DNA from 4 places in the Nonomuraea sp. NPDC050663 genome. Region 4 is predicted to be linked to each of the others. Evidence: riboswitches for the same ligand, from Rfam matches in the RefSeq annotation. Region 4 holds a riboswitch; each other region holds the start of a gene.

Region 1 (7,754 bases), on a different contig from region 4:
GGTAGATCGGGATGTCCGGGCGCAGCGGGGTCATCTCCGAGCGGATCGCACGGGCCCGGCCGGTCGAGCCGGGTCCGGTGTAGGGCAGCGTGTACAGCTCGCCGTCGTAGCTCACCCGGTCCTCGTGGGCGATGGCGCGGCGCACGATCTCGACATACTCCCGCGTACGGCGCAGCGGACGCTCGTACGGCAGGCCGTGCCAGCCCTCCACGATCCACGGCACCGACAGGCCGAGGCCGAGCTGGAACCGGCCCTTGGACAGCACGTCGAGCGTCATCGCGGTCATCGCCGTGGCGGCCGGGGTGCGGGCGGGGATCTGCATGATCGCGGTGCCGAGCTCGATGCGCTCGGTCACCGCGGCCAGGTAGCCGAGCACGCTGACCGCGTCGGGGCCGTACTCCTCGACGCTCCACACCGAGTCGACGCCGATGCTCTCGGCGCGCTGGATGACCGGGAGCACCTCTTCCATGGATTCGCCGCCGTATCCCATGGCCAGTCCGAGCCGCATACGTTCTCCTTTACGCGAAGGGCAGGGGTTGCCGCGCGAGGTCGGGGGAGGCGGGCAGCCGGGCGCCGCCGAGGAAGGGGAAGGCCGCCGGCGCGTCGCAGTACAGGCCGGGCACCAGGACCCGGGCGACGTGCAGCCCGGTGTCCGGCATGGTCAGGTCGACCGCGTAGGCCCTGAAGCCCTGCTCGGTGAGCGAGCGCGGCGTCTCGGAGAGCTCGGGTCCCGACGGGAGCCGGAGCCGGTCGAGGCCGCCGTCCTGGAGACGCTCGTCGAGGTAGACCTGGACGTGCAGGCGGACGTCGTTGACGTCGCGCCAGCCGCGCGGCAGGTCGTCGAGGTAGCGCCGGTCCGCTCTGCGGCGCAGGTACGGCCGCTGCCCCACATCGCGGCGCAGCAGGACGCGGCCGGTCTCGTAGGTGCCGATCGCCTCGGTGAACGCCTTGGCGGCGGCCTCTTCCTCGGTGGCGCGGCAGGCGCTGCCGAACCCGACGACCCTGCGCGCCCGGTCCTCCACGAACGCCCCTGCCACGATCGCGTCGAACGGTGTCGGTATCCGCAGCAGCGACACGGTCAGCCCGGCGTCGGCGGCCTCACCGAGCGCCGTGGCTAGTGGTCCCTTCACGGGCTTCGGCAGCGGGGAGGCGGGCGAGCCGCCGTGCCACCAGACCGTGACCGCGTCGCGCTCCAGCACCTCGCGCAGAGCCGCCTGCCTGGCCCCTTCGAGGGTCGGCCCGGCGGCCGTACCGGCGAGCACGGGATAGTTGGTGGGAGGCTCGGATCGGCGCGGTCCGGCGAAGTAGTTCACGTACACAAGCGAAGCGGGCACCAGCACCTTCTCGCCGGAGGTCAGGTCCTCGGCGGGCGCCCAGGTGATCTCCAGGTCGGGCGTCATCGGGACGAAGGGGAATCCGCGCGCCCGGTACTGCGCCGGGGAGTAAAGGGCGAAGGATCCCGGGTGCACGGCAGGCTCGGTGAGCTCGCGGTAGGCGGCGCGGCGCAGATCGGCGGGCACCTGGTTGGCGCAGTGCCGTTCGACGGCCTCGCCGATGGCGGCCAGTCGCGCCGCCTCGTCGTCCCCGAGCGCCGCTCCGCCGGTGATCTCAGATCCGGTGGCGGTGTAGGAGATCAGGCTGGCTATCACGGGGTCGGCCGGGGTGTCGCGGCGGACCTGTGCGATCACGCGTGCTCCTCTCCGAGGGAGGCCGGGGCCCCTGCGCACGGGGCCCCGGCCGTGAGCCGACCTACTCGTCGTCGTCCTCACGCCACTCGAACGGCGCGTCCACCGCCGGGGTGTGGGACTTGAGGCAGTTCTGCGGCTCGTCGGGCTCTGCGAATCCGTGGTGTGCCATGTGCTCCTCCTTCTGCGAGTGATTTGCACCTGCAAACAACACGCAGAGCATAGGCACAGAATTCATTTCTCCGCCAGTGAGCAGTCGTCGCATTTGATTCCGTCCGGTACCCGGTAATAGAGGCAGCAGGTGGTGCGCCGAAATGCGAGGCCAGCGGAAATGACGGCGCCTTTGCCGGACAGCCCGCCGTATGACAGCAGTGTGGTGATCAGATCGGTGGCGGGCTCGGTCAGGTCGGGGCGGGCTGTGACCACCGAACGACCGGCCTCGACCAGAGCCGAGGCGGCGTTGCCGTACAGCAGGCCGCGGGCGACCTTCACGCGCAGCCCGGCCGCCATCGGTTCCAGGTGGCCACGAACCACCAGGTCATAGAGTTGTTCCGGGGACTCGTAGCGCCACCCGGAGGGGGACGGGACGCGCAGCCGTCCGCTGTCGTCGGCACGGTCGAGCCGGGTCAGGTCCGGAACCACGCCATGGGCGAGGGCCGCGCCCAGGACCGGTGACCAGAGCCGCGCGGCGTGGCCGAGCTGGGCGATCGACGCGCCGATCCGCAGTTCACGCGTGCCGTACTTGGCCGCTGTGGCCTCGACGAGATCGGTGAATCCCGCTGCGTAATCGATTTTTACGTCGTGCCATCCGGTGTCGTCCCCGCCCAGCTGCAGAGAAAAGAAGGAGCCGAATTCGGCGACTGATTCGAGGGCGGTCTGGATCGACTTCGGCTCCATGGGAACTCCATTCCTTGAAGGCGTGCTGAATAGGCCGGACGGCGAGCCCGGCCTTTCTTCTGGGTGGCGGGTTCAGCTCGTGAGGCGGCTCCCTCCGGTCCGCAGGGTCACCTGTGGCACCCCGGACTCCGGGTGGAGCGCCACCTCGGCGTCGACCCGGTAGACCTCGGCGAGCAGCTGCGGGGTCAGCACCTCGGCAGGAGTCCCGACGGCCACGATCCGCCCGCCGTCCATGACGCAGATGCGGTCGCAGAAGGCGGCGGCCATGTTGAGGTCGTGCAGGGCGATGACGGCGGTGATGCCCAGCCCGCCTACCAGGGACAGAGCGTCGAGCTGGTGGCGCAGGTCGAGGTGGTTGGTCGGCTCGTCGAGCACCATCGCGGCCGGCTGCTGGGCGAGCGCCCGCGCGATGAGTACGCGCTGTTTCTCGCCTCCGGACAGCCGGTCGAAGGGCGCGTAGGCCAGGTCGGCGACGTCGAGCCGGGACAGAGCGTCGGCGATGATCGTCCGGTCGTCGGCGTTGTCGCCGTCGAAGGCCCGCTTGTGCGGGGTGCGGCCCATGGCGACGACGTCGTAGACGGTGAGCTCGAAGTCGCCGCCGCTCTCCTGCAGCACGGCGGCCAGCCTGCGAGCCAGCCATCCGGCGGGCATCCTCCACACGTCCTCACCGTCGAGCAGCACCCGGCCGGAGGTGGGCCGCCGGGCGCGGTAGAGGGTGCGCAGCAGGGTGGACTTGCCCGCGCCGTTCGGCCCGGCCACGCCCACCACCTCGCCGTCACCGACCTCCAGCGACACCTCCTGGACCAGGTCCCGGCCGCCGATCCGCACCGACACGTTCTCCACGGTCAGCTTCACTTCGAGCGCCTCCGCATCAGCCACAGGAAGAACGGCCCGCCGACCAGCGCCGTGATGATCCCCACCGGGATCTCCTCCGGCGCGATCAGCGTGCGCGACACGAGGTCCGCCGTGATCAGGAAGGCCGCGCCGAGCAGCGCGGTGGCTGGCAGGGCGCGGCGGTGGTCGGCGCCGATGATCAGCCGCACGACGTGCGGCATGATCAGCCCGACGAACCCGATGGCGCCGCTGACCGCCACGATCGTGCCGATCATCATGGCGACCAGCACGAACAACGCCGCCCTGAATCGGTGCACGTCCAGCCCGAGGGATGAGGCCGCCTCCTCGCCGGCCAGCAGCAGGTTCAGCGGCCTCGACACCCCGAGCAGCACGACCGTGCCCGCCAAAACGGCCGCCGCCGGGATCCACACCATCGTCCAGGTCGTCCCGGCCAGGCCGCCGAGCATCCAGCGCAGGGCCGACTGGGTCTTGTGCGGGTCGTTGGAGGTGACCACCAGGAAGCTGGCCACCGCCGACAGCACCTCGGCCATCGCCACCCCGGCCAGCACCAGCCGCACCGTCGTCATCCGCCCGCCGGAGCGGGCCAGGAAGTAGACGGCCACCAGCGCGGCCAGCGCCCCGATGAACGCCGCGATCGGCAGCGAGAGCGCGCCGAAGGTGGTCAGGCTGAACACCACCACGGTGACCGCGCCGACGCTCGCTCCGGAGGAGACGCCCAGCAGCATCGGGTCGGCCAGGGGGTTGCGCACCAGCGCCTGCAGTGCCATGCCGCACACCGACAACCCCGCCCCGATCACCGCCGCCAGCAGCACCCGCGGGAGCCGTACATCCATGACGATGGTCTCGCGCACGGCGGCCCAGCTCGGTTCGGCCAGCGCCGGATGGATGCGATGGAGCAGGATCCCCCACACCTGGCCCGCCGGGAGGGTGACCGACCCGGCCGCGATCGCCGCCGTGGCCGCCACACCGAGCAGCGCGACCAGCACGACGATCACGACCGGGTACGGCAGGCCGGGTCGGCTCACTGGAACTTCTCGGCATGCACCTGCTTGGCCAGTGCCTCGACGGCGGCCGGAGCGCGCACTCCGAGCACCACCGACGACAGCGGCAGCACCGCGAAGCGCTTGTTCTTGATCGCGGGAACGTCCTTGAGAGCCGGGCTGGCCAGCAGGAACTTCTGCTTGTCGGCCACCGGCTGGCTGCCGTAGTCGTAGATGACGATCCAGTCGGGCGCCCGCTCGGCCACCTGCTCGAAGGAGACGTCGCCCCAGACCTTGTCGAGGTCGCCGAAGATGTTCTGCGCGCCGGCCAGCTTCATGATCTCGTTGCCGACGCCCCTGCCTCCGGCGGTGAAGGCGGTCTTGTCGCCGCTGTCGTAGACGAACAGCTTGACCGGCTGGGTGTCGCCCAGTTTGGCCTTCACCCCGTCGAGCGTCGCGTGGAGCTTGGTGAGGAGCGGCTCGGCACGGTCGGAGACGCCGAAGATCTTGGCGACGTTGCGGATCTCTGTGTCCATCAGGTCCATCGAGACCGCGCCCTCGGCGCACTCCTCGACGTTGAGGTAGGTGGTGATCCCGGCCTTCTGCAGGGCGTCGCGGCTGCGGCCCTCCTTCTCGTCGAAGGTGCTCTTGAAGCCGCCGTAGACGAAGTCGGGCTCCTCGGCCAGGAGCGCCTCGTAGGAGGGGTACTCCTTGGAGACGACCTTGAGCGAGTCGTAGGCGGCCTGGTAGTCCGGCAGCACCTTGTCGTCGAGATAGGCGGTGCCGATCATCGACTTCTCCAGGCCGAGCGCCAGCATCACCTCGGTGGCGTGCTGGTTCATCGAGATCGCCCGCTTGGGCGGCTGCTCGAAGGTGGTCTTCACGCCGCAGTTGTCGAGCGTGAGGGGAAAGCCCGCCGGAGCGGCGGCGGCCGGGGCGGCCGTGGGCGCTTGCTCAGCCGGAGCGCCGCCGCAGGCGGCCAGCACGCCGGAAACCAGGAGGGCGAGCAGGAAGGACGTCGGACGTCTGCCCGTCATGAAGGGTTCCTCTCGGGGAATCTGCACGACGGGGCGGATCGGAAAGAGGGAACGCCGAAGGTTCTCGCGGCGCGGCCGACGGCACGGCAGACACGAGAGCCCGCTCCTCTCCGGGGAAATCCGCCCCAGTTCATCGAGGAGGCGACCGCGTGAGTCTCCTGGCTCTCGGGTCGCTGCTCGTCCCCGCCTTCCCACCCCTGGGGGGCAGTGGCGTGGTGGGGATCCGCTCGCCGATCACAGTGGCGGGACCGCGCCGGATTCACACCGGCTTCCTCAGTCCGCGCTCGCCTTTGCCGACATCATCACACAACTCTGGCCCTGCACCTGAACGCGGGCCTCGCACACCTGTTTCGGGCCGGTCACCGCTGAGTTCGGTAGCGATCGAGGTACTCGGTGGGTGAGATGCCGAAGTGGCTCTTGAACACGCGCCGGAAGGCATTCGCGTTCGTGTAGCCGACCCGGTGCGCGACCGCGTCGGGGGCCGCGTTCGAGCGCAGCAGGATGGCGGCGGCCTCCATCCGGTTGCGGATCCGCCACTGCCGCAGCGTCATGCCGGTCTCGGCCTGGAACGTGCGTTCAACGGTGCGCACCGAGGTGTGGACCGACTCGGCTAGCTTGTCCACGCCACGGATGTCGCCGGGGTTGAAGCGCAGCGTCTCGGCGATGGTCCGGGCGGGTTCGCTGGCCGGCATCGGCAGCACGGCGGACAGGACCGGGCTCTCCTCGATCAGTGCGAGGATCTGCCGGGCCAGGTTCGGCGTCGGTTTGATGATCGTGTTCCATGACACCGTATACGCCAGCATGAGCGTCTGCAGGTCGCGGTCGACGGTCACCATGGTGGACTCGGTCAGCGTGGTGGCGGTGTCGGCGGCATCGAAGAACAGCGGCATGGTCACCGAGTTGGCCTGCACGGTGAACTCGTGCGGGACACCGACCGGCACCCACAGCGCGTGCCCGGCCGTCAGCGTGCGCGCCCTGCCTCCGACGATGAGGTCGGCATCGCCGCAGACCTGCCACAGCAGGACGTGCAACTCGTCCTCGTACTGCTCGGGGATGGTGACCGCGGGCATCCAGATGCGCCAAGGGGCGTCGCCGTAAGTGCGCTGGGACATGTCGCCGCCCTCAGTCCGGATATGTCGCATTCTGCGTGACGTCTGTCGGAATCGGTGCACCGCAAGAAGTTAGGTTCGCCTAACCTTACCCGGGCGGATGCCGCTTATGTGAACTCCAGACGGCACAGCCGGATGACCGAGAGGCCCCCATGATCAGCTACACGCTCCGTCGCACCACGCGATGGCGCCTGACCTCCTCCATCGCGCTGGCGGCGACCCTCACGCTCACCGGTTGTGCCTCGACCGGCGGGGGTACGGCGAAGCCCGCCGAGCCGGCCATCAGCCCGACGGCGACCAGCCAGCCGGTGGGACTGCTCCCGGCAGCCGAGGGAACCACGACCTACCCGGTGACTCTGACGACCTGGGCGGGAGAGACCACCCTCCAGCAGCGCCCCGAGCGGATCGCCGTCGTCGGCCTGAATCCCAACACGGACGCCCTCCAGGCGCTCGGCGTGACCCCGGTCTACACCCTCACCGACGAGCCTGCCGCCCCCTGGCGGGACCAGGCATGGCTGCGGAAGGTCGAGAAGGTCGACACCGCCACCCGGAGGGATCCGATCAACTTCGAGGGCATAGCGGCGGCGAAGCCCGATCTGATCGTCGCCGTCGGAGCCCTTGAGGGTAAGCCCGACTTCGAGAAGCTGACCGCCATCGCCCCGGTGCTCGACACCAGGGAGGAGAGCGAGATCTCCTGGCAGGACCTGCAGCGTCTGGTCGGCCAGACCCTGGACCTCGGTGCTGCTGCCGACAAGCTGGTCACGGCCGCCGAGCAGACGATCACCGAGGTCGCCGGAGCTCACCCGGAGTTCGCCGGCAAGACCATCACCATCGCCAACGACTACGGTCCCCAGTACGGCCTGTCTTACTACACCATCGCCGGCACCTTCACCGAAGACGTCATGTCCAAGCTGGGTTTCACCCCGAATCCCCACGCGAAGAAGTTCGTCGACGAGGACGTCGTCTCCGACGAGAACCTCGGCCTGCTGGACGCCGACATCCTGGTGGTCACCTATGTCAGCGACGAGGTCCGCAAGGCGCGTGAGGCCAAGCCCCTCTTCAAGGCCGTCAAGGCGGTGACCGAGAGCCGGTACGTCCCCCTGACCCTGGTGAAGGACGACTCGACCAAGCTCGTGAACTCCGCCGGGCAGCAGGTGGACAACGCGACCTGGGTGCTGCGGGCGGGCGCCA
Region 2 (7,754 bases), on a different contig from region 4:
CCCACCCAGCGGCCGACGCTCTCGGCGTACCCGGGCGCCAGCTCCTCCGAGCGGGTGACGCCGCCGTCGTGGGTGACGTGCGCGGCGTGCTCGGCCCCTGCGAAGAAGCGCAGCGTGTAGTGGTCGTGGGAGAGCGCGCGGGCCATCAGCCCCGGCGTCTCCTGCGGCGGGGTGAGCAGGTCGCCGTCGCCCCAGACGCCCAGTACGGGCTGACGCACGCGGCCGAGCACGCCCGCCGCGTCGTGGTGGGCCTCGGCGAACATGCCGCCGTCGGCCAGCAGCCGGTAGAAGGAGGGCACGGCGTGGCCGGGCAGCGAGCCGGAGACCCCGGCCCGGCGCAGCGAGTCGGCGACGGCCCAGCTCTGCTGACGCAGCGGCTCCATCGCGTTGCCGCCCACGGTCACCACGAACGCCACCTGCTCCGAGCGGGAGGCGGCCAGCGGGGCGACCCATCCGCCCTCGCTGATCCCCAGGACGCCCACCTTGCCGGGGTCGACGCCGGGCCGGCCGCGCAGGGCGCCCACCGCGCCGAGCGCGTCGGTGGCCAGCTCCTGGTAGCTGCGCCGGGTGAGCGAGTAGCCGGCCGAACGTTTGTCGTAGACCAGGACGGACAGGCCCTGCCGGGCGAAGGCCACCGCCTCGGTCATGAGCGTCGTGCGCTTGTTGCCGCTGCCCGAGCCGTGGATCAGGACGATGCCCGGACGGCCGGGCGGGGCCTCGGCGGGGGAGACGACGGTGCCGTGCAGCGTGATCCCGTGGCCGGGGAAGCTGACCTCCGTCGTGGTCAGGTCCGCCGGTACGGCAGGCGGCGTCGTGCTCAGGACGAGCGCTAAGAGGAGAGATTTCACCATATTGCCGACGGTACTCTGCCGAGACTTCTCTGCAAACAAGTGTCTGCAGAATTCGTTCGGCGGAAGGAGTAAGGTCATCCCCATGGAGGAGCCGTGGATGCTCGACGACCCGGCCAGGCTCAAGGCCCTGGCCCATCCGATGCGCCAGCAGATGCTGCGCCACCTCGAGGTGCACGGCCCCGCCACCTCGACGACGCTCGGCGACCTGCTCGGCGCCAAGACCGGCACGACGAGCTACCACCTGCGCCAGCTGGAGAAGTACGGCTTCATCGAGGAGATCCCCGAACGTTCGGCGGGGCGTGAGCGCTGGTGGCGCAGGAGCGGTCCCGGCGACATCCGCCTGCCCACGCCCGACCAGCTCCCCCCGGAAGGCCGCGACGCGCTCATGGCCTTCCACCGCGTGGCGCTGGAGGAGGACCGGCAGCTGCTCGACAGCCTGCCGGCCGCCTACGCCGCCGACCCCGACTGGGTGCTGGCCTCGCGCGGGCTCGCCTGGCTGACCAAGGCCGAGGTGCGCGAGTTCTTCGACGACTACATGCGGCTGCTGCGTGCCTACCAGGAGCGCCGCACGGAGGGGTCCAGGCCGGTCCAGCTGCGTTTCTTCACCGTCCCGGCCGACGACTGATCATCGCCCGAAGGCCTCCTTCTCGCCGCGCTCGAACGAGCGTCGCCACCACCACGACCACAGCAGCTCCAGCGGCTTGCTGTCGATCTTGGCGAGCACCTCGCGCAGTTGCTCGCCGCGCAGGCCGTACAGCGCCCACGAGGCCATGAACGGCAGCTCGCGCATGCCGTACGCGGACTGGAACTCCTTGTCGAGCCGCTCCCAGTCGGCCTGCGACAGCAGGCGCTGCACCAGGGCCATCGCCTCGCTCTCCTCGTGCTCCAGGTGCCGGTGCAGGCGCTGGGCCAGCGTGCGCAGGCGTCCGAGGAGCGCGTCGCGCGCCTCCTCGTCGGCGTGCTCGCCCAGCCGGCCGAACCCGGCGTCGCAGCCCACCAGCAGCGGGTCGATCTCGGCGTGCTCGCTCTCCATGCCGTCGAGGGTGGCCAGCGCGAGCACGTCGCCCGCGGCCCGCTCGCGCAGTAACGGCCACAGGGCGCTGTCCTCGCCGGTGTGGTGCTTGTGCAGGATCAGGTGGAAGCGGTCCCACCGCCGGGCCAGGGCCCGCCAGGTGGCGCGCTCGGCGATCGGGACGCGGGCGACGGCCTCGCAGAAGGCGGTCAGGTCGCGGCGGAAGGCGTGGTGCACCAGGTACATGGCGCTCAGGTCGACCGGCCCCGCGGGCGCGGCGGCCTGGCCGGGGAGCATCAGTTGAGTCATGCCGTCAGGGTGCGGCACCCCACTTGGAAGTGACTCCAATCCTGATTTGTCGCCATCTCGGACCGATGTGTAACTCGCCGTGATCTGTGCATAACCTCTGGTAACAGATAGATCGTCGGGGGAGGGCGTCCATGCGGCGTCGGCAGTTCTTCGCGCTCGGGCTGGGGGTGGCCGCCAGCACCGCCGCCCTGGCCGCCTGCGGTTCCGGGCCGGGAACGGCGTCGCGGCTGGGTCCCGTCTCGGTCGTGGCCGCCGCCGCGCCGTGGACGCCGATGGCCCAGGCGTACGGCAGGGCGCTGGAGCAGCGGGGCTTCCCCCTCGCCGGACGCGACACCACCGGGCCGATCACCACGATCACCGTCACCGGCCTGCCCGCCCTGGCCGCCGCCGAGCTCAACCACGGCCGCCCGATCCTGGAGGTGGCCACCCCGCTGGCCCGCCTGGCCGGCGAGCCCGTCGTCGTCGTGGTCCCCGGGGGTTCGCGCTACACCCACTTCGACGCCTTCGCCGCGCAACTGGTCGCCGACCCCGCCCGCACCTTCCTGGCCGGAGGCCCCACGGGGGAGACCGACCACGTGCTGTTCGGGCTGATCGCCCGCGGTGTGGGCGCCGACTCGCGCCTGGTCGACTACTCCGGCTACGCCGCCAGCGCCGACTCCGTGCCGGCCCTGCTCAACGGCGCCGCGGCCGCCGCCGCGGGAACCCTCGACGCCTGGCGGCCGCACATCGCCCAGCGCCGCGTCCGGGTGCTCGCCGTCTCGACCGACGAGCGGGTCCCGGAGGTCGACGCGCCGACACTGAAGGAGTGCGGCGTCCGGGTCGACTTCGCCGAGTGGTGCGCCGCCTTCGGCCCGAAGGACATGGCCGACCCCGCCCGGCAGGCCGCGATGGCCGCCTGCGACGAGGCCGCCTACTCCGACCAGTGGCTCGACGCCTGCCGCAGCCGGGGCTGGACGCCGATGCCGCTCAGCGGCGAGGACTTCCGCGTCTGGCTGACCTCGGAGGTCGACCGTACCAGGGACGTGCTCATCGATCTCGGACTGCTCGACACGCCCGCCACAACATACCGGGGGTAGTTGCGGTCTGCGCCACTAGATGTAGGATCCTGCCCGTTGCTGGTTCGCCGCCCACACCAGGGTGGCGGAGCAAAAGGGAACCCCGTGCGAATCGGGGACTGCCCCGCAGCGGTGAGTGGGAACGACCGCCGTCATCGAGCACTGGGCGCATCACGCGCCTGGGAAGCGACGGCCAGTAGGAAGCATTGACGAGCCCACGAGTCCGAAGACCTGCCAGCGACGTGTCCATCCATGGGCCTCGAGGGCGGCTCCAGGGAGCTCCGTGCTCGCCTGCCTGCCCTCATACGGGGAAGAGCTCGCGAGGAGAGAGCGTGACACAGATCGTTTCCGCCGACCGCCGGCTGGCCATCGAGGAAGCCGCGGCACGGGTGATCGCCGACCCGGCCAACTCCAGGATCGCCGCCCGCCTGCTGGCCGAGGAGATCGCCGACGAGGCGGCCACGCACGGGGTGCGGTCGTTCTCCGAGTCGATCGCCGCCACCCACGCGGAAGGACTCGTCCAGGACTCCCTGGCCGCCTTCGTCGCGGCGCACGCCGGCGCGCTGGACGCCCTCGTCGACGACGACGCCGACGGGCGCTTCGAGTACTTCGGCCTGCGCACCGTCTACGACCGTTACCTGCTGCGCCACCCCGCCACCCGCGCGGTGCTGGAGCGCCCGCAGCACTTCTTCCTGCGGGTGGCCTGCGGCCTGTCCGACAGCGTCGAGGAGGCCGCCGAGCTCTACCGGCTCATGTCCGGCCTGGCCTACCTGCCGTCGTCGCCCACGCTGTTCAACTCCGGCGCCAGGCGTCCGCAGCTGTCGTCGTGCTTCCTGCTCGACTCGCCGCGCGACGAGCTCGAGGGCATCTACGACCGCTACGCCCAGGTCGCGCGGCTGTCGAAGTACGCCGGGGGCATCGGCATCGCCTGGACCCGGGTGCGCTCGCGCGGCTCGCTCATCCGCGGCACCAACGGCCACTCCAACGGCATCGTGCCCTGGCTGCGCACCCTCGACTCCAGCGTCGCCGCCGTCAACCAGGGCGGGCGCCGCAAGGGAGCCGCCTGCGTCTACCTCGAGTCCTGGCACGCCGACATCGAGGAGTTCCTGGAGCTGCGCGACAACACCGGCGAGGAGGCCCGCCGCACGCACAACCTCAACCTGGCCAACTGGATCCCCGACGAGTTCATGCGCAGGGTCGAGGCCGACGCCGACTGGTCGCTGTTCGACCCCAAGGCCGTCCCGCACCTGACCGACCTGTACGGCGACGCCTTCGACGAGGCCTACCGCCGGGCCGAGGCCGAGGGCCTGGCCACCAGGACCATCCCGGCCCGCACCCTCTACGGCCGCATGATGCGCACCCTGGCCCAGACCGGCAACGGCTGGATGACCTTCAAGGACGCCGCCAACCGCACCTCCAACCAGACCGCGCGGCCCGAGAACGTCATCCACCTGTCGAACCTGTGCACCGAGATCCTCGAGGTCACCAGCGACGCCGAGACCGCCGTCTGCAACCTCGGCTCGATCAACCTGGCCGCCCACGTGGCCGGCGGCGACGTCGACTTCGTGCGGCTGCGCGCGACCGTCCGCACCGCCGTACGGTTCCTCGACAAGACCATCGACCTGGGCTTCTACCCGACGCCCGAGGCCGAGCGCGCCAACCGGAAGTGGCGGCCGATCGGGCTGGGCGTGATGGGCCTGGCCGACGTCTTCTTCGCCCTGCGCCTGCCCTTCGACTCCCCGCAGGCCAGGGAGCTGTCCACGCGGATCGCCGAGGAGATCGCGCTGGCCGCCTACGACACCTCCGCCGACCTCGCGGTCGAGCGCGGGCGGCACCCCTCGTACGGCGACACGCGGGCCTTCCGGGGCGTGCTGCATCCCGACCACTACGGCGCGGCGACGAGCGTCGCGTGGGCCGCGCTGCGCTCCAAGATCGCCAAGACGGGTCTGCGCAACTCGCTGATGATCGCGATCGCGCCCACCGCGACGATCGCCTCCATCGCCGGATGCTACGAGTGCATCGAGCCGCAGGTCTCCAACGTCTTCAAGCGCGAGACCCTGTCGGGGGAGTTCCTCCAGGTCAACCGCTACCTCGTGCGCGACCTGCAGGAGCGCGGGCTGTGGACCCAGGAGATGCGCGACGCGATCAAGCGCGCCGACGGGTCCGTGCAGGACATCCCCGGCATCCCCGCCGACCTGCGGCAGCTCTACCGCACCGCCTGGGAGCTGCCCCAGAAGGCGCTGATCGACCTGGCGGCCGCGCGCATGCCGTACATCGACCAGTCGCAGTCGCTCAACCTCTTCATGGCCAGCCCCACCATCGGCAAGCTCTCGTCGATGTACGCCTACGCCTGGAAGAGCGGCCTGAAGACCACCTACTACCTGCGCTCGCGCCCCGCGACGCGCATCGCCCAGACGACGGTCACCGCCCAGGAGGCCGTGGCCTGCTCCCTTGAGAACCCCGAGTACTGCGAGGCGTGCCAGTGATGTTGCTCGACCCCGGAATGGACCTGACCCTGCGCCCGATGCGCTACCCGGACTTCTACGAGCGTTACCGGGCCGCCATCCGCAACACCTGGACGGTCGAGGAGATCGACCTCCACACCGACCTGGCCGACCTGCCCAGGATGACCGCCCAGGAGCGCCACCTGATCAACCGGCTGGTGGCCTTCTTCGCCACCGGCGACTCGATCGTCGCCAACAACCTGGTGCTCAACCTCTACCAGCACGTCAACGCCCCCGAGGCGCGCCTCTACCTCAGCAGGCAACTGTTCGAAGAGGCCGTGCACGTGCAGTTCTACCTGACGCTGCTCGACACCTACCTGCCCGACCTGGACGAGCGGATCAAGGCCTTCGCCGCCGTCGAGAACATCCCCTCGATCCGCGACAAGGCGGACTTCTGCTTCAAGTGGATCGACTCCCTGGGCGACCTGCGCGAGCTGCGTTCCCGCGAGGACCGCCGGGCCTTCCTGCTCAACCTGATCTGCTTCGCCGCCTGCATCGAGGGACTGTTCTTCTACGGCGCGTTCGCCTACGTCTACTGGTTCCGCTCCCGCGGCCTGCTCCAGGGCCTGGCCACCGGGACGAACTGGGTCTTCCGCGACGAGTCCATGCACATGGAGTTCGCCTTCAGCGTCGTCGACACCGTGCGCGCGGAGGAGCCCGGCCTGTTCGACGCCGACCTGGACAAGCAGGTCGTGGAGATGCTGGAGGAGGCGGTCGCCGCCGAGCTCGCCTTCGCCCGCGACCTGTGCGGCGACGGCATGCCCGGCATGAGCGCCGAGCAGATGCGCCAATACCTGGAATACGTCGCCGACCAGCGCCTGGTCCGCCTCGGCTTCGGCCGCAGGTACGGCACGGCCAACCCGTTCGCGTTCATGGAGCTGCAGGACGTCCAGGAACTCGCGAACTTCTTCGAACGGCGTGTCTCCGCCTACCAGGTGGCCGTGGAGGGCAATGTGACCTTTGACGAGGCTTTCTGATGTGATTGGACCATGAGTTTGTCCCAGAATTTGCTCAACCTGGCGGGCGGCGTTCTCGGAGCCGTCATCGTGGTCGAGCTGATCCGGAGACTCCTCATCCGAGCCACCACCAAGTGGTCGGCGGCCGAGCCGTTCCTGCGCCGTTGTGTCTGGCCGGGCTTCGCGGTCGCCGTCCTGGTGGCCTTCAACATCGGCTTCCTGCCCAACATGTTCGGCACCGACACGCAGGAGCAGGAGGTCGCCGCCCAGGTCGACCACGTGCTGGGCCTGCTCACCATCGTCGCCGCCACCTGGCTGGTCATCCAGGCCACCTACGCCGTCACCGACGTGGTGCTCAACCAGTTGGAACGCATCGACGGCGAGAGGGACCGCCGCGCCCGCCGCATCAGGACCCAGATCACCCTCGTGCGGCGGGTGGCCGCCGCCGTCATCGTGGTCATCGCCCTGGGCGCGATCCTGTTCAGCTTCCCCCAGGTGCGCGCGCTCGGCACCGGCCTGCTCGCCTCAGCCGGCATCGCGGGCGCCATCGTCGGCATCGCCGCCCAGTCCACGATCGGCAACATGCTGGCCGGGCTGCAGCTGGCCTTCAGCGACGCGCTGCGCCTCGACGACGTGGTCGTGGTCAACAACGAGTGGGGGCGCATCGAGGAGCTCACCCTCACCTACGTCGTGGTCCGCTCGTGGGACGAGCGGCGGCTGGTCTTCCCGGTGTCGTACTTCACCCAGAACCCGTTCGAGAACTGGACCAGGCACGGCAGCCGCGTCATCGGCCACGTCTACCTGCGCGTCGACTGGTCGGTGCCCGTTCCCGAGCTGCGGGAGGAGCTGCACGCCTTCGTCAAGGAGCACCCGCTCTGGGACCAGAAGGACTGGACCCTGCAGATCACCGACATCCTGCCCAACGGCCTCGTCGAGCTGCGGGCGCTGATGAGCGCGGCCGACTCGGCCTCGGTGTGGGACCTGAAGTGCGACGCGCGCGAGCACCTGGTGGAGTTCATCCGCACCCGTTACCCGCACACGCTGCCCAGCTTCCGTATCGAGCTAGG
Region 3 (7,754 bases), on a different contig from region 4:
GTGGCTCTGAGGTGCTCGAAGGCGAATTCGTAGTCGGCGACCAGCTCGAGATCCTCGACGATGCGGGCTCCGTAGAGCGACTCCAAGTACACAGCATCGTCGAGATCCTGGAACTTCACATGGACGAAGACGCCCGTGTTGATCGGATGCCTGCCGTCCAAGGGGAGGACTCGCACGCTCACATGCTGGAGCAGAGACTGCTCAAGCAGGCGCTACTGGCGGTCCATCCGGGCTTCGACCTGTGAGCGGATGCCGCTCTGGGTGATGCGGGCGACACCACGGGCGGCCACGATGACCTCACGGGCGCAAGTCCTCGGGTTGCAGAAGCCCCGGCATGAGCTGGGGTTCTCAGCCTCGATGCTCGATGGCTTCCGCCTCCAGCCCCAGCAGCGTTATGTACTCCTGAGGCAGGGCGTCTTCGTCATCTTCCCACCACCCGCGCTGGTCGGCGTCGTGGAGCAGACCGATAAGTTCGTCGAGCTTGTCTGCGTCGAGCTCGAAGAGCGCGGCCAGCGCCTCGATGTCGCCCACGCCCGGCATGGTCTTGGACGATTCGAGGCGGCTCATCTTGCGGGTTCCGGTGCCTGCCGCCCATCATGGGCAGAGCCCGGTTCGCTGCAAGGATGAGCTGATCAGCTCCCATGCCCGAGACAGTGGCTCCTCGGACAACACGTCTGCGGGCAGCAGCGGCCCGCCGATCTCCGGTTCCAAGACGAGCCGGATGAGGTCATGAAGCCGACCCGGGTCCGGATCGCCGACGATGCCGGCAGCCGCGGATCGGCGTCGAGGATGCGTTGATGATCGGCCGGAGGAGTGAACGCGGGGCAGTCGCCTCAGCTGGCGAGGTGCGATGGAGCCGAGCGTGAGGCTGAGATGCTCCTGCCCCCACCAGTGCCGGTCGAGCCGGATGCCGGATCTGCTCTCAGCAGCGGCGAAGGCTGACGACTGCCACGTCATCAGCCGCCGATCCCCGCGCGCGACCGGCAGCTGATCCAGCCACGCGTATTCCGTCTCCGGCGTCATCGTCGCCGGGGCCATGGGGTCGAACAAGGCGATCAGTGATCTGCCTGCGGCGTAGCCCATCATGGTCTGCGCGTTGATCGTCCAGTACAGCGCGAGTGCTTGGCCGGTGGCGGAGAGTTGGACCAGCCGAATCATCGCCCTGCTGCAAACCGGCTCGACCACGACGAGCCAGCCGTCATGGTGGCCGACCAGGGCACCGGCGTTCGATTCCGGATGTTCGACGTCACTTCAGCGGGCGGAAAGGACCCACTCGGGGTTGGCCACTAAGGCCGAGCAGAGCTCGTCCATGTCCATCCCGCTCACCCAGGTGACCGCTCCCTGATGGGGTATGAAATCGTCGGCGTAGGGATCCACCTGGTTCATCCTGCTCTCCCAGGGGCGGAGGTGATCACGACATTCCGCCGATGTGAGCCGCTTCGTCGGCTCACGGTTCCGAGAACGCAACACGCCGACAATCACGCCGGACCGACCGAGTACGCCTGGTTGCCGATATGCCGCGATCCACCCTGGCGGCCCGGCCATGGATCCGTCGATATGCCGATCTAGCCCAGCATGGGGGTAAGTCCCTGGATCGGGGGGAGGTGCACCACCGTGCCTGATGCGCCGCTCGCGTCGACCGTTCGGCCCGGATCGGGGTCTGGCGGGGGCTGGTGCGAGCGGATGGAGTGAGCAAGCGGCCCGGCGCCGTGTCCCTCCGCGACGGCTCGGGCGCGCCCACGAGGAGCACACTCCCGAGGATCGGCGCTCTCTTCTATGAGGCGGTAGTTGACGCTAAAGGGTTGGAAGGATACATTCCGGTAGATTTCACAGCAGTTCAGGGGAAATCCGGTGAGATGCCGGTGCGGACGCGCCACTGTATCCAGGACTCAGATCCTGGGAGCCAGGTCGCCTGAACGGCCGTGACCTCATTGCACGGGACGCGATATCCCTGAGGAGGCACGATGAGCGGACTGTCCGCTCCCACCACTATTCCCTTGCCACGCCTGCGTGTCTGGCTGCTGGCCGTACCCGTACTGCTGCTGATCGCCTACCTGGTCCTGATGGACAACGGGGCGGTCTCGCAGACCGGTGCCCTCCTCCACGAACTCATGCACGACGGGCGTCATCTGCTCGGCGTGCCGTGCCACTAGGAGCGGGCGTGATTCGGACCCTTGTGGTCAGGGGGCTGCTGCTTGGCCTCCTGGCCGGACTCGTCGCGGGCGGATTCGCCTTCTTCGTCGGTGAGCCGCGGATCGACAGTGCGATCGCGCTGGAGGAGGCGGCCGCCGCGGCGGCGCCTGCGGAACCCGAGCCTGCCGGGCACAGCCATGACGTGGAGATCAGCCGTCCGGTGCAGAAGGCCGGGTTGTTCCTGGCCACCGGACTGTACGGCCTGGCAGTGGGTGGAGTGTGCGCCCTGGTGATCGCGGGATTGCGCGGTCGTGTCGGGCCGAGGAACGAGGGCGGGCTGGCGCTGGCCGTCGCCGGGACGGCGTTCGTGGCCGTCATTCTTGTTCCCTTCCTGAAATATCCGGCCAACCCACCTGCCGTCGGTGACCCGGAGACGATCAACAGCCGCACGGTCCTGTATGTGGTGATGCTTCTGGTCGGCCTGGCCGCGACCGCCGTCGCGGTCGCCGTCTCGCGCAGGATCGCCGCCGGATCCTGGCAGCGCTGGATCGGCGCGGTGGCCGCCTTCCTGGTGCCGGTGATCGCCGCGTGGGTGCTGCTGCCGACGATCAACGAGGTACCCGACGGCTTCCCCGCCACGTTGTTGTGGGAGTTCCGGGTGGCCTCGCTGGGCACGCAGCTGGTGTTCTGGGCGGCGTTCGGCGTGCTGTTCGGGTGGGTCTCCGAGCGGGCATCCCGGCGTGCTGACGCCCTGGTCGCCGCCTGAGCGGCATGTTGCTCGTCCGGCATGCCGCGACTCCTGGCATGCGCGCTGCGTGCTTTCCCGCCGACGAGGACGCGGACCGGGCCTCGCTGGCCACGGCCGCGTCCCTGTCGGCGCGTATCGGGAAGGCGTCGTCCTTGTCGACGCGTATCAGGGAGGCGGGGTTCGCCTGGGTGTCGCCCGCCCCGGCCGCCGCGCAGACCGCGATGGCGCTGGGGTGGGAGGCTCGCCCGGTCGCGGCTCTGGCCGAGGCCGACCATGGGCGCTGGCGCGGCCTGCCGTACACGCAGGTCGCCGAAGACGAGCCTGAGGCGCTGGCCGCGTGGCTCGCCGATCCGGAGGCCGCGCCCCACGGTGGTGAAAGCCTGGCGGCGCTCGCCACGCGCGTCGCGGGGTGGATGGAGTCCGTGCGCGACGAGCCCGAGATCGTGGCGGTCTGCGACGCCGGTGCGATCAGAGCCGCCCTCGGTCACGCGCTCGGGCTCGGCCCGGCGCGGGCCGCCCTGTTCGATCTCGCGCCGCTGTCCACCACGCGGCTCGCGCCCGGTCGTGGCGGATGGCGCGTCGCCCATGTCAACCGGAAGGCCACGTCTTGACGATCACCTACCCGTTCAGCGCCGTCGTCGGACTCGACGACCTCAAGCTCGCGCTGCTGCTCAACGCAGTGTCGCCGCGCGTGGGAGGGGTGCTGGTGCGCGGCGAGAAGGGCACCGCCAAGTCCACGATCGTCCGCGCCCTGGCCGGCCAGCTGCCTGCTGTGCGGGTCGTGGCGGGCTGCCGCTTCGCCTGCGACCCGGCGGCGCCGGATCCCGGGTGCCCCGACGGCCCGCACGAGCCGGGCGAGCAGCGGTCTGTACGGCCGGCGGCGCTGGTCGAGCTGCCGGTGGGCGCCTCGGAGGACCGGCTGGCCGGTTCCCTGGACGTCGAGCGTGCGCTCACCGAGGGGGTGAAAGCCTTCGAGCCTGGCCTGCTGGCCGCCGCGCACCGGGGCGTGCTCTACGTCGACGAGGTCAACCTGCTCCACGACCATCTCGTCGACCTGCTGCTCGACGCGGCTGCCCTGGGCACCTGCTACGTCGAGCGGGAGTCGGTCTCGGTACGGCACGCGGCCCGTTTCCTGCTGGTCGGCACCATGAATCCGGAGGAGGGGGAGCTGCGGCCACAGCTTCTGGACCGTTTCGGCCTGACCGTCGAGGTGCGGGCCTCGCGCGACCCCGGGGAACGGGCGGAGGTGATCCGCCGCAGGCTGGCCTTCGACGCCGATCCCGACGCCTTCGCCGCCCGCTGGACCGGCGCCGAGTCGAAGCTGGCCGAGCGCATCGCCCTGGCTCGGGCGAGGCTGGCGGACGTGCGGTTGCCCGATGCGCGGCTGCGCCAGATCTCGACGGTCTGCGCGGCGTTCGAGGTCGATGGGCTGCGGGCGGACCTGGTGACCGCCCATGCCGCCATCGCGCACGCGGCCTGGCACGGGCGCGATCGGGTGACGACCGAGGACGTGCGGGCGACCGCCCGCCTGGCCCTGCCGCACCGCCGGCGGCGCGACCCCTTCGACGCGCCGGGGCTGGATGAGGAGCTGCTGGACCGGCTGCTGGCGGAGACCTCGGGAGACGACGACCCGCCGGACGGAGGCCCGGACGGCGGCACAGACGGAGGCACAGACAGCGGCCCGGACAGCGGCACAGACGGCCCGCCGGGACCCGACGGGCCTGACCACGACACACCGCCCGACCAGGACCGGAACGGGCCGCAGAACCGGGACGGGTCACAGGACCAGGAGAGGGCCTCGGGCGAGCACCGGCCCGGCCCGGACGGCGCCGATGGCACACAAGCCGATGGCACCCAAAAGGCCACAGACCCGGCCTCCGGAACAGCCGAACCCGGGCCTGAGTCCGGCACCGCGCAGGTGGCCGCGGTGGCGGCGCCGTACCGGGTGCCGCTGCTCGAGGTGCCCGGTGTAGGCGAGGGTGCGGCGGGGCGGCGTTCCCGCTCGCGGACGCCGCGCGGCCGGGCCACCGGCTCCCGCCACCCGGACGGCCGGGTTCGTGACCTGCACCTGGTCGCCACACTGCTGGCCGCCGCCCCCCACCAGCGGCAGCGCGGCAGGACCGGAGACGGGCTGCGGCTGCGGCAGGAGGACCTGCGCGAGACCGTCCGCGAAGGGCGGGAGGGCAACCTCGTGCTCTTCGTCGTCGACGCGAGCGGCTCGATGGCGGCCCGCAAACGCATGACGGCGGTCAAGACAGCCGTGCTGAGCCTGCTGCTCGACGCCTACCAGCGCCGGGACAAGGTCGGCCTGGTCACCTTCCGCGGCCACGCCGCGACCGTGGCGCTGCCGCCGACCTCCTCGGTCGAGGCGGGAGCGGCACGGCTGCGTTCGTTGCCGACCGGTGGGCGCACCCCGCTGGCAGCCGGACTGGTCACCGCCGCCGAGGTGCTGCGCGTGGAGCGGCTGCGCGACCCGGCCAGGCGTCCGCTGGTGGTGCTGGTGACCGACGGCCGGGTCACGGCGGGCGGTGACGTCGACCGGGCCGCCGGGTTGCTGCGCGGCACCGCCTGCGTGGTGGTCGACTGCGAGAGCGGCCCGGTACGGCTCGGCCTGGCCGTACGGCTGGCCGCGAGGCTGGGGGCTCCGCTGATGCCGCTCGAGGACCTGGGCTCTGCCGTACGCGACTATCGGAAGGCGGGCTGAGATGCCGCAGGGCAAGCCGGAGCAGGTCCCCGACGACGGGCTGACCACCAGGCAGCGCCGTACGAGACCGTTGTTGATGGTGCACACCGGCCCGGGCAAGGGCAAGTCGACGGCCGCCTTCGGGATGGCCCTGCGCGCCTGGAACCAGGGCTGGCCGATCGGCGTGTTCCAGTTCGTCAAGTCGGCCAAGTGGCGCATCGGCGAGGAACGGGCGCTGAAGGTGCTGGGCGAGAGCGGCGAGGGCGGGCCGGTGACCTGGCACAAGATGGGCGAGGGCTGGTCATGGATCCAGCGCCCCGGCAGCGAGGAGGACCACGCGCGTGACGCCCGCGAGGGCTGGGAGCAGATCAAGCGCGACCTGGCCGCCGAGACCTACCGCTTCTACGTGCTGGACGAGTTCACCTACCCGCTGAAGTGGGGCTGGCTGGATCTCGACGACGTCCTGAAGGCGCTCACGGGCAGGCCCGGCAGCCAGCACGTGGTGATCACCGGCAGGGACGCGCCGGCGCTGCTCGTCGAGGCCGCCGACCTGGTGACCGAGATGGGCAAGGTGCGCCACCCCATGGACGCCGGGCAAAAGGGCCAGAAGGGCATCGAGTGGTAGTTCCGCGCCTGGTCATCGCCGCTCCCGCCTCCGGCAGCGGCAAGACGACGGTGGCGACGGGGCTGATGGCGGCCCTGCGGCAACGCGGGCTGAGGGTGTCGCCCCACAAGGTGGGCCCCGACTACATCGACCCCGGCTACCACGCGCTGGCCAGCGGCCTGCCGGGCCGCAACCTGGACCCGTGGCTGGTGGGCGAGGAGCGGGTCGCGCCGCTGTTCCTGCACGGCGCGCGCGGATGTGATCTCGCGGTGGTCGAGGGCGTGATGGGCCTGTTCGACGGCAGGGGCGAGAGCGACTTCGCCTCCACCGCCCACGTCGCCCGGCTGCTCGACGCGCCGATCGTGCTCGTCGTCGACGCCGCGCGGCAGAGCCGGTCGGTGGCGGCTGTCGTGCACGGCTTCGCGACCTTCGACCCGCGGGTCCGGGTGGGCGGGGTGATCCTCAACCGGGTCGGCTCCGACCGGCACGAGGAGCTGTGCAGGGCCGCGCTCGGCGAGGTGCCGGTGCTCGGCGTCATCCGCCGCGACGACGCGGTGGCGACCCCGTCCAGGCACCTCGGGCTGATCCCGGCCGCCGAGCGGGAGTCGGAGGCGCTGGCGGCCGTGGGGCGGCTGGGCGAGCTGGTGGCTCGCTCGTGCGATCTGGAAGCCCTGGTACGGCTGGCCGCGACGGCTTCCCCGCTGCCGGACGGACCCTGGAGCCCGGCGGCTGAGCTGCACGGCGGACCGGATACAGCGCGGACGGTCGTCGCCGTGGCGGGGGGAGCGGCGTTCACCTTCGGCTACATCGAACACGTCGAGCTGTTGCGCGCGGCGGGCGCCGAGGTCGCGGTATTCGACCCGCTGCGCGACGAACGGCTCCCCGAGGGCACGAGCGCCATCGTGATCGGCGGGGGCTTCCCCGAGGTCTACGCCGACCGGCTGGCCGCCAACGAGCCGTTGCGTAAGCAGGTGGCGGCCTTCGACGGCCCCATCGCGGCCGAGTGCGCCGGGCTGCTCTACCTGTGCCAGGAACTGGACGGGCTGCCCATGTGCGGCAGAGTGCCGGGTGCGGCGCGGATGACCGATCGGCTGACGCTCGGCTACCGGGAGGCGGTCTCCGGCACGTCGCTGCTCACCAGGGCGGGCGAGCGGTACCGGGGCCACGAGTTCCACCGGACGGTCGTCGAACCGCCTGGCGCGCTCTTCAGCGAAGGAGGCGGACACGGCGACGCCCTGGTGACCGCCTCCTACCTGCACCTGCACTGGGCGGGCACACCGGAGCTGGCCGGGCGGCTGCTCACTCCGCCTCGCTCGCGATGGCGTTGATCGCCGCCACCGCCATCGCGCTGCCTCCCCGGCGTCCCCGCACGATGAGGTACTCCAGATCGCTCGCCGCCAGAGCCTGTTTCGACTCGGCCGCGCCGATGAACCCCACCGGCAGGCCCAGCACCGCCGCCGGGCGCCCCGCTCCCTCGGCGACCAGCTCCAGCAGCCGGAAGAGGGCGGTGGGCGCGTTGCCGATGGCGACGACGGAGCCTTCGAGCCGGTCGCGCCACAACTCCAGGGCTGCGGCGCTCCGGGTGG
Region 4 (7,754 bases):
CCTGCTGGCGGGGTCGTTGTCGACCTCGCGGGTGCGCACGCAGCTCGGGGTCGAGGACCCGTCCGCGATCTTCGCCTCGCTCGCCGCCTCGGCCGCCGACGACCTCGGCGTCTCGCTCGGCGACCCGTCCGTCTCCGTGGGCCGCTCCGCCGACGTGCGCTTCGCCGGGCAGTCGCACGACCTGACCGTCGACTGGTCGCAGGCGCCGGAGGAGCTGGCGCGCAGGTTCTTCGCCCGCTACGAGGAGGTGTACGGCATCGCGCAGGAGGGCGCCGTGGAGGTCGTGTCGTACCGGGTGCGGCTGACGCGCCACTTCGACGAGCCGCCCGCCGAGCCGCCAGCCGAGCCACCGGCACAGCCGCCCGACGCCGCCCCGCCCGTCCCCGCGACCAGGCCCGCCTTCTTCCCCGAGCTCGGCGGCACCGTCGACGTCCCGGTGCTGGCCAGGGAGCACCTGACCGTCATCACGGGCCCGGCCGTCGTCGAGGACCCCGAGTCCACCATCGTCGTCCCGCCCGGCTGGACGGCGGCCACCGACCGGACGCGTGCCGTCCACCTGAGAAGAGGCGGCGATGCCTGACGCCCTGACCGCGCAGGTCCTGCGCAACGCCCTGGTGGTCGCCGCCGAGGAGGCGAGCATCGTGGTCGTGCGCTCGGCCTACTCGACCTTCATCGTCGAGGGCTCCGACGCCTCGGCCGCCGTCCTCGACGCAGGCGGGCGCCTGATCGCCCAGTCGATGGCCACCACGCTGATGAACAGCATGGCCCTGGCCACCGCGCTGCCCGAGGTGCTCAAGGACATCCCCGCGCACACGATGGCCGAGGGCGAGGTCTACGCGCTCAACGACGCCTACCGGGGCGGCGTGCACACCAACGACCTGCTCGTCTACCGCCCCGTCTTCGTCGGCGGCAGCCCGCGCTACTTCACCGCCACGATGATCCACGTCTCCGACCTGGGCGGGCTGTCGGCGGGCGGCATGGCGCCGCTGGCCACCGACATCTTCCTGGAGGGGCTGCAGCTCCCGCCGGTCAGGCTGGCCACCTCGCGCGGGGTGGAGCGCGAGATCGAGGCGATCCTGCGCGCCAACAGCCGCACGCCCGACAAGGTGATGGGCGACGTGCGGGCGCTGATCGCGGGCACGGCCGTCGCGGCCAGGCGGCTGGAGCGGCTCATCGACGAGTACGGCGAGGCGGGCCTGGAGGAGGGCGTCGACGACTACCTGCGCCACACCGAGGAGCGCACGCGGGAGGCGATCGCGCTGCTGCCCGAGGGGCGGTTCGAGTCGAGCTACCTCATCGACGACGACGGCATCGACCACGACAGGCCGCATGCCGTACGGCTCGCGCTGGAGATCGGGGGCGGGCGTGTCCTGGCCGACTTCACGGGCACCGATCCCCAGGTCCCGGCGGCGATCAACGCCTCGGCCTCGCAGTCGCTGGCCGCCGCCGTGTTCGGGGTGCGCTGCTTCCTCGACCCCACGATCCCGATGAACGACGGGTGCCTGCGCGCGATCGACATCCACCTGCCGCGCGGCTCGCTGCTGAACGCCACTCCCCCGCACCCGTGCGGCGGGCGGTTCGTCCCCATCTACGCGGCCATGGAGGCCATCTTCCAGGCCCTGTCGCAGGCGGTGCCCGAGCGGGCCATCGCGCCCAGCGGCATCCTGCAGCCGTTCTCGATCGCGGCGGTGGGCGCGCCGTACTGGATCCACCTCGCCTACGACTTCGGCGGAGTCGGCGCCAGGCCTGGACTCGACGGGCCCGACGCGACGGGCGTGCACTTCGGGATCGGGCGCAACTCGGTGCCGCAGGTGGAGCCGGTCGAGAGCCGCTGCCCGCTGATCGTGGAGTCGATCGAGATCATCGAGGGCTCCGGCGGCGAGGGACTCCACCGGGGCGGGCGCGGGTCGCGCACGGTCTACCGCTTCCTGGCCGACGCGCACGTGACCACCCGGGGCGACCGGCTCAGGCACGCGCCGCCGGGACGTGACGGCGGCTCCCCTGGTCGCCTCGGCGGCTTCTTCAAGCGGCATCTCGACGGCACGCTGGAGCGGCTGCCGTCGAAGGCCAACAACGTGCGCTTCGCGGCCGGCGAGGCCTTCGTGGTGGAGACGACGGGCGGAGGCGGGCTCGGCACTCCCCGCTAGGGGGCGGGCTCGATCGGGCGGGCGAGCGGCTCGTAGTCGATGCGCTGGGCCACCCTGCGCCAGTCGTCGGCGCCCTGGCGCACCGCCCGGTGGACCGCGCGGGCCAGGCGCGCGCCCCACACCGAGCGCGGGCCGCCGAACAGCTCCTGCTCCCCCTCGGCCCGCACCGCGACGCACACCGCGTCGGAGGCGGTGCCGGTGCCCGGATAGCCGACCTCGGCCAGCGCCTGGCACTTGGCCTCCGTCACCGTCATCACGGTGTTGACCAGCGCGGCGTCCGACATCGCGACGGGCAGGAAGGCCACGATGTTGATCGTCCCCACCCGTGTCGGGCGCAGCTCGGGGTCGGCCGTCCCGGCGGGCGCGGCCGCCCAGGTGGGCACCCGCAGCCCGACCGTGGCCACGACGGAGACGTCCTCGTCGTCGACCGCCACGTAGCGCGAGACGTACGCGGCGGTCATCATGCCGACGCCCGGCCCGCCGGGCGCGAGCGACAGCAGGTGGTCGACCGGGTCCATGCGCGAGTAACCGGCGACGACCTGGGCGTTCAGCACCCACGACACCGGCCCGATGCCGCCGCCGACCATGGCCGACGAGATCGCCCGCCAGCCCGGCTCCAGCTCCCACAGCAGCGCGCCGAGCTCGGCGCCGTCCTCGTCGCGGTACGACAGGTTCACGGTCCTCCCCTGACCAGGTGGACGACGGGCCGCCCGTCGGGGCCCGGCTCGATCTTCACATGGGCGCCGAAGTGCCGCGAGACCAGCGCCTCGGTGAGCACCTGGGCGGGCCGTCCAGAGGCGGCCGCGCGCCCGGAGGCGACCAGCAGCAGCGAGTCGGCGTACTGCGCGGCCACGCTGAGGTCGTGCAGCGTGGTGAGCACGGTCAGCCCGTCGGCCAGCCGCAGCCGGTCGACCAGCTCCAGCACCTGCTGCTGGTGTCCCAGGTCGAGAGCGGTGGTCGGCTCGTCGAGCAGCAGGATCGGCGCCTGCTGGGCCAGCGCCCTGGCCAGCACCACCCGCTGGCGCTCGCCGCCCGACAGGTGCGCCAGCGGCCGGGCGGCCAGCTCGGTCAGGTCCAGGCGCTCCAGCACCGAGCCGGTGACCTCGCGGTCGTGGCGGCTCTCCCGCCCGAGATAGGGGATGTACGGCGTGCGGCCCAGCAGGGCGTAGTCGAAGACGGTCATGTCGGGCGGCAGCAGCGGCGACTGGGGCGCGTAGGCGATGAGCCTGGCCCGGCGGCGCGGCTTGATCGTCTCAGTCTCCAGGCCGTCGAGCGTGACGGTGCCGCCGTGCCGTACCAGGCCCATGATCGCCCGCAGCAGCGTGGACTTGCCCGCGCCGTTGGGCCCGATGACCGCCAGCCACTCCCCGCGCGCCACGTCGGCCCGCACGTCGTGCAGGACCTCGCGGGACCCGAGCGTCACCGACAGCCCCTGGACGGAGATCACACCGACACCTTCCTGGTCGTACGGAGCACGGCGACGAAGAAGGGCGCTCCCACGAACATGGTGACGACGCCGATGGGCAGCTCGGCGGGCGCCATGACGGTCCGCGCGAACAGGTCGGCGACCACCAGGAAGGCGGCGCCGACGATGAGCGACATCGGGAGCACGACGCGGTAGCTGCCCCCGAACACGCGGCGCACCGCGTGCGGGATGACGATGCCGACGAAGCCGATCAGCCCGCTCACCGCGACCGCGGCGGCGGTGGCCAGCGAGGCGGCCAGCAGCACCACCAGCCGCACCCGCGAGGCGCGCACGCCGAGGCTGACGGCCTCCTCCTCGCCCACCGACAGCACGTCGAGCATGCGGCCGTGCAGCAGCATCACGACCGCCGAGACCAGGGCGTACGGCAGGACGAGGGCCAGCTGGTCCCAGCCGCCGCCGAGATCGCCCATGATCCACGCGTAGATGCGCTGCAGCTCCTCGACCTTCAGCTGCTGGACGAAGGTCTGGATGGCGGTCAGGAACGAGGTGACCGCGACTCCGGCCAGCACCAGGGTGGCGGTGCCGCCGGACCGCCCGGCGGTGTTGCCGAGCGCGTAGGCGAGCATGACGCCGCCGATGGCGCCGGCGAAGGCCGCCACCGGGATCGACAGGGGCGCGCCGGGGAAGGCGACGATGACGAGGGTGACGGTCAGCCCGGCCCCGGCCGCCGCGCCCAGCAGGTAGGGGTCGGCGAGCGGGTTGCGGAAGACGCCCTGGTAGCCGGCTCCCGCGATCGCCAGCAGGCCGCCGACGGCGGCGGCGATGAGCACCCTGGGCAGCCGCAGCTCCCACAGCAGGCCCTGCTCGACCGGGGCCAGGCCGGAGTCGACGTCGACGAAGGGCAGCCAGTCCAGGCATTGCAGGACCACCTGCCAGGGGGAGATGTCCGCCGCGCCTCCGAGCAGCCCGGCGATCATCGAGGCGGCCAGGACCACGACGGCCCCGGCCGCCATCAGCGGCCGGACCCGGCTCACCGCGGCTCCCGCTGGCGGGGCCGGTCGGCCGCGAGCATCAGGCGGCCTTCCCCACCGCGTCGGCGATGTTCTTGGCCAGGTCGACGATGCGCGGGCCCCAGCGGGAGGCGATGTCGTCGTCGAGCTGGATCACCTGGTCGTTCTTGATCGCCGACAGCTTCGACCAGCCGGGCCGCTTGGCCAGGGTCTCCTTGCTCTGCTGGCAGCACTTGACGTCGGCCAGGAAGATCAGCTGCGGGTCGGCCTGGGCGACGAACTCGGCCGACAGCTTGGGGTAGCCGCCCGCGGCGTCGGGCGCCTTGTCGGCGATGTTCTCCAGGCCGAACAGGGAGTAGATCTGGCCGATGAAGGTGGTCGACGTCGCGGCGTAGGGGGTCTGGTCGAGCTCGTGGTAGTAGGTGAGCTTCTTGTCCTTCTGCGCGGCCTGGGCGAGCTCGGTGAGCTGGCTCTTCATGGTGTTGACGAGCTCCTCCGCCTGGTCGCCGTTGCCGGTGGCGGCGCCGAGGTCGAGGATCTCGTCGTAGGCCTCCTCCAGTTTCATGGCGGCCGGCTCCAGCAGCACGGGCACGTTGAGCTTGCCCAGCTCGGCGACGATCTTGTCGGTGTCGTTGGCGACGACGACGAGGTCGGGCTTGTGCGCGACGATCGCCTCGACGTTCGGCTTGTAGCCCGACAGCGCGGTCTTGGGTGCCTCGGCGGGGAAGTTCGACTGGTCGTCGGCGGCGACGACCTGGGCGCCCGCGCCGATGGCGAAGAGGGTCTCGGTCGCGGTGGGCGACAGCGAGACGATCCGCTCGGGCTTCTTGGCGATGGAGACCGAGCCGTTGCCCGCCTCGACCGTCACGGGGAAGGCGGCGGCCGGGGCCTCGCTGGAGGGGGCGGGGGCCGGGGCGGAAGTGGCGGCGGAGGCCGACGGGCTGGGCGCGCTCGCGCTGTTCTGGCCGCAACCGGCCAGAGCGAGGGCACCCAGCATCAGGCCCGCGAAGACCTTTCCTACGGGTCTCACGAGTAGTCCTTTCACTGCTGGAACCGAGAGACCCGCGTTGAAGCGACGGATCACCCTTTTCCACGAGGGTTGATGACGTCAGCGCGGAGGCAGGCGACCTGGCTATGACAGTTGCGGGACAGCGCCGGATTCGCACCGGACTTCGCTGCAGCTCTGCGCGTCAGACAAACGCTATCAATTCTCCGAAGTGGTCTTACGTCAAGAGCTGCCTCTCGGCGTCGGCGAGGATGCGCTGCAGGTGCAGACCGCGCCGGGCGTCGAGCTCGTGGCCGCCGCCCTGCCGCACGGTCTGGGCGAACTCCTCGGCGACGACGTCGAGCGGGTCGTCGTCGGAGTGCCCGAGGGTGACCAGTCCTTCGCGGCCGACGATGACGAATCGTTGCGTCTCCGCCTTGGACGCCTGGCACAACGACACCTCGGAGACCGCGCCGGACTCGTGCTCCAGCAGCAGGCCCACCCAGCGCAGCGGGTCGCCGTGAGCGCGCACCGAGGTGATCGTGCCGAGCGCGGCGTCCATGAGGTCGACCACGTGCGGCGCCACGTCGAGGATCGCGCCGCGCTCCAGCCGCCACGGGGTGGCGAAGTCGCCGCCGAGCAGGGCGCCGGAGACGCTGATCGCCTGGCCGCCGAGCGGCTCGATGGACCGGCAGGCGGCCAGGAACTCCCTGGTCGCCCGCGCGTAGCGCATGGTGAGGATCATCTGCGAGGCGACGCCCGTCTCGGCGATCACCCCGGCCAGCCGCTCGGCGTTCTCCAGCGAGTCGGCCAGCGGCTTCTCCAGCAGCAGGGCCTTGCCCGCCCTGGCCGCCCGCTCCGCCAGCTCCGCCTGCACGCCGGGCGGCACGCAGAACGCGACCGCCTCGCAGACCTCGAACAGCTCCTCGATCCGCTCGTAGACCGGCACGCCCAGCCGCGCGGCCACCTCGGGCCTGCGCGCCCACACGCCCGCCAGGCGGGTGTGCGGACCGGCCTTCAACATCGGCGCGTGCGCGAGCTCAGCCCACGGACCCGCCCCCACCAAACCCACAGATACTGGCTCCACGAGTTTTGAGTATGGCGTACTCATGTCCGCGGCCCCCGACCGAGTGACCTTGATGCCATGACGAGTCTCGACACCACGTCCAGGTCGGGCGCCGACACCTTCGCCCGCTACGCCATGGTCGCCTCGGCGTTCCTGATGCCGCTGCTGTTCGTGCTGCTCCTGGTCACCGCCCCGCCCGGGGTGACCGAGGAGGGGCAGCCGTACGTCCAGAACTTCTACGACAACCTCGGCTCCTACCCCATGCAGTCGTGGATCAGCGCCCTGGCGATGGTCCTGACCGTTCCCGCGCTCTTCGGGGTCGCCCGCGTGGCGCGCGCGGGCAGGCCGGCGCTCGGGCTGGTCGGCATGATCATGGCCTTCTCCCTGGCGCTCCCGCTGTCGGGCAACACCGACGACACCCTCTACGCGGCCAGCAAGGCGGGGCTGGACGTGACGACCGCGACCCGGCTCTACAACGCCGAGATGAACGACCTGCCCACCTCGCCCCTGGGCCTGGTGTGGTTCGCCGGGCTGCTCGGCCTGGTGATCCTCGGTGTGGCCGTACTGCTCGGCAGGACGGGTCCCGCCTGGGCGGCGATCACGCTGATCGTGGCGCCCTTCCTGGTCCCCGTCGCCTGGTTCGCCGGGCTCGGCAACGTGTTCGCCGCGATCGCCTGGGCCGCGCTGGCGGCCGGCATGGGCGGCGTCTCCCTGGGACTGCTCAAGCGTTAGGCCCACTCCACCGGCAGGGCGGCGAGCGCCCGCCCGACGAGGGAGGTGCGGTAGACGACCGGCTGCTCGACCAGTCTCAGACCGGGCAGCCGGTCGCCGAGCACCTCCAGGGCGGTGCGCAGTTGCAGGCGGCCGAGCGCGGCGCCCACGCAGAAGTGGATGCCGTAGCCGAAGACCAGGTGGGCGTCGGCGTTGGGCCGGTCGATCACGAACCGTCCCGGCTCGGGGAAGACGGTCTCGTCGTGGGCGGCCGAGTCGGTCGACAGCAGCACCAGCGAGCCACGCGGGATCGTGACGCCGTGCAGCTCGATGTCCTCCGTCGCGTAGCGGAAGGAGCCGAGCGAGGCGCCGTCGATGCGCATGCACTCCTCGACCGCTCCCGCCAGCC

The links. Region 4 has a riboswitch for cobalamin ahead of ACIBH1_RS07150 (ABC transporter substrate-binding protein). Riboswitches for the same ligand answer to the same signal wherever they lie in the genome.
Positions count from the first base shown of each region.
Region 1: another riboswitch for cobalamin. It lies ahead of ACIBH1_RS43090 (ABC transporter substrate-binding protein); the one in region 4 lies ahead of ACIBH1_RS07150 (ABC transporter substrate-binding protein).
Region 2: another riboswitch for cobalamin. It lies ahead of ACIBH1_RS21365 (ribonucleoside-diphosphate reductase subunit alpha); the one in region 4 lies ahead of ACIBH1_RS07150 (ABC transporter substrate-binding protein).
Region 3: another riboswitch for cobalamin. It lies ahead of ACIBH1_RS42955 (CbtB-domain containing protein); the one in region 4 lies ahead of ACIBH1_RS07150 (ABC transporter substrate-binding protein).

Region 1 covers NZ_JBITGL010000022.1:139,617-147,370, forward strand. Annotated here, with positions in the region: gene ACIBH1_RS43065 (LLM class flavin-dependent oxidoreductase) at 1-508, opposite strand, end outside; gene ACIBH1_RS43070 (YcaO-like family protein) at 519-1,688, opposite strand; gene ACIBH1_RS43075 ((2Fe-2S)-binding protein) at 1,920-2,582, opposite strand; gene ACIBH1_RS43080 (ABC transporter ATP-binding protein) at 2,655-3,437, opposite strand; gene ACIBH1_RS43085 (FecCD family ABC transporter permease) at 3,434-4,462, opposite strand; gene ACIBH1_RS43090 (ABC transporter substrate-binding protein) at 4,459-5,454, opposite strand; cobalamin riboswitch at 5,585-5,784, opposite strand; gene ACIBH1_RS43095 (helix-turn-helix domain-containing protein) at 5,814-6,566, opposite strand; gene ACIBH1_RS43100 (ABC transporter substrate-binding protein) at 6,716-7,754, shown strand, end outside.
Region 2 covers NZ_JBITGL010000006.1:229,676-237,429, reverse strand. Annotated here, with positions in the region: gene ACIBH1_RS21385 (alpha/beta hydrolase) at 1-851, opposite strand, end outside; gene ACIBH1_RS21380 (ArsR/SmtB family transcription factor) at 934-1,476, shown strand; gene ACIBH1_RS21375 (hemerythrin domain-containing protein) at 1,477-2,172, opposite strand; gene ACIBH1_RS21370 (tripartite tricarboxylate transporter substrate-binding protein) at 2,304-3,248, shown strand; cobalamin riboswitch at 3,272-3,481, shown strand; gene ACIBH1_RS21365 (ribonucleoside-diphosphate reductase subunit alpha) at 3,560-5,713, shown strand; gene ACIBH1_RS21360 (ribonucleotide-diphosphate reductase subunit beta) at 5,713-6,708, shown strand; gene ACIBH1_RS21355 (mechanosensitive ion channel family protein) at 6,721-7,754, shown strand, end outside; gene ACIBH1_RS21350 (hypothetical protein) at 7,750-7,754, opposite strand, start outside.
Region 3 covers NZ_JBITGL010000022.1:112,881-120,634, forward strand. Annotated here, with positions in the region: gene ACIBH1_RS42935 (Scr1 family TA system antitoxin-like transcriptional regulator) at 1-176, opposite strand, end outside; gene ACIBH1_RS42940 (hypothetical protein) at 349-531, opposite strand; gene ACIBH1_RS42945 (hypothetical protein) at 595-1,158, opposite strand; gene ACIBH1_RS42950 (hypothetical protein) at 1,252-1,386, opposite strand; cobalamin riboswitch at 1,802-1,931, shown strand; gene ACIBH1_RS42955 (CbtB-domain containing protein) at 1,965-2,153, shown strand; gene ACIBH1_RS42960 (CbtA family protein) at 2,162-2,899, shown strand; gene ACIBH1_RS42965 (histidine phosphatase family protein) at 2,905-3,492, shown strand; gene ACIBH1_RS42970 (putative cobaltochelatase) at 3,489-5,585, shown strand; gene cobO (cob(I)yrinic acid a,c-diamide adenosyltransferase) at 5,587-6,189, shown strand; gene ACIBH1_RS42980 (cobyrinate a,c-diamide synthase) at 6,198-7,496, shown strand; gene ACIBH1_RS42985 (precorrin-8X methylmutase) at 7,468-7,754, opposite strand, start outside.
Region 4 covers NZ_JBITGL010000002.1:517,821-525,574, reverse strand. Annotated here, with positions in the region: gene ACIBH1_RS07175 (hydantoinase/oxoprolinase family protein) at 1-580, shown strand, start outside; gene ACIBH1_RS07170 (hydantoinase B/oxoprolinase family protein) at 573-2,147, shown strand; gene ACIBH1_RS07165 (adenosylcobinamide amidohydrolase) at 2,144-2,824, opposite strand; gene ACIBH1_RS07160 (ABC transporter ATP-binding protein) at 2,821-3,594, opposite strand; gene ACIBH1_RS07155 (FecCD family ABC transporter permease) at 3,591-4,586, opposite strand; gene ACIBH1_RS07150 (ABC transporter substrate-binding protein) at 4,645-5,613, opposite strand; cobalamin riboswitch at 5,684-5,804, opposite strand; gene ACIBH1_RS07145 (Gfo/Idh/MocA family protein) at 5,807-6,655, opposite strand; gene ACIBH1_RS07140 (hypothetical protein) at 6,713-7,366, shown strand; gene ACIBH1_RS07135 (cytochrome P450) at 7,363-7,754, opposite strand, start outside.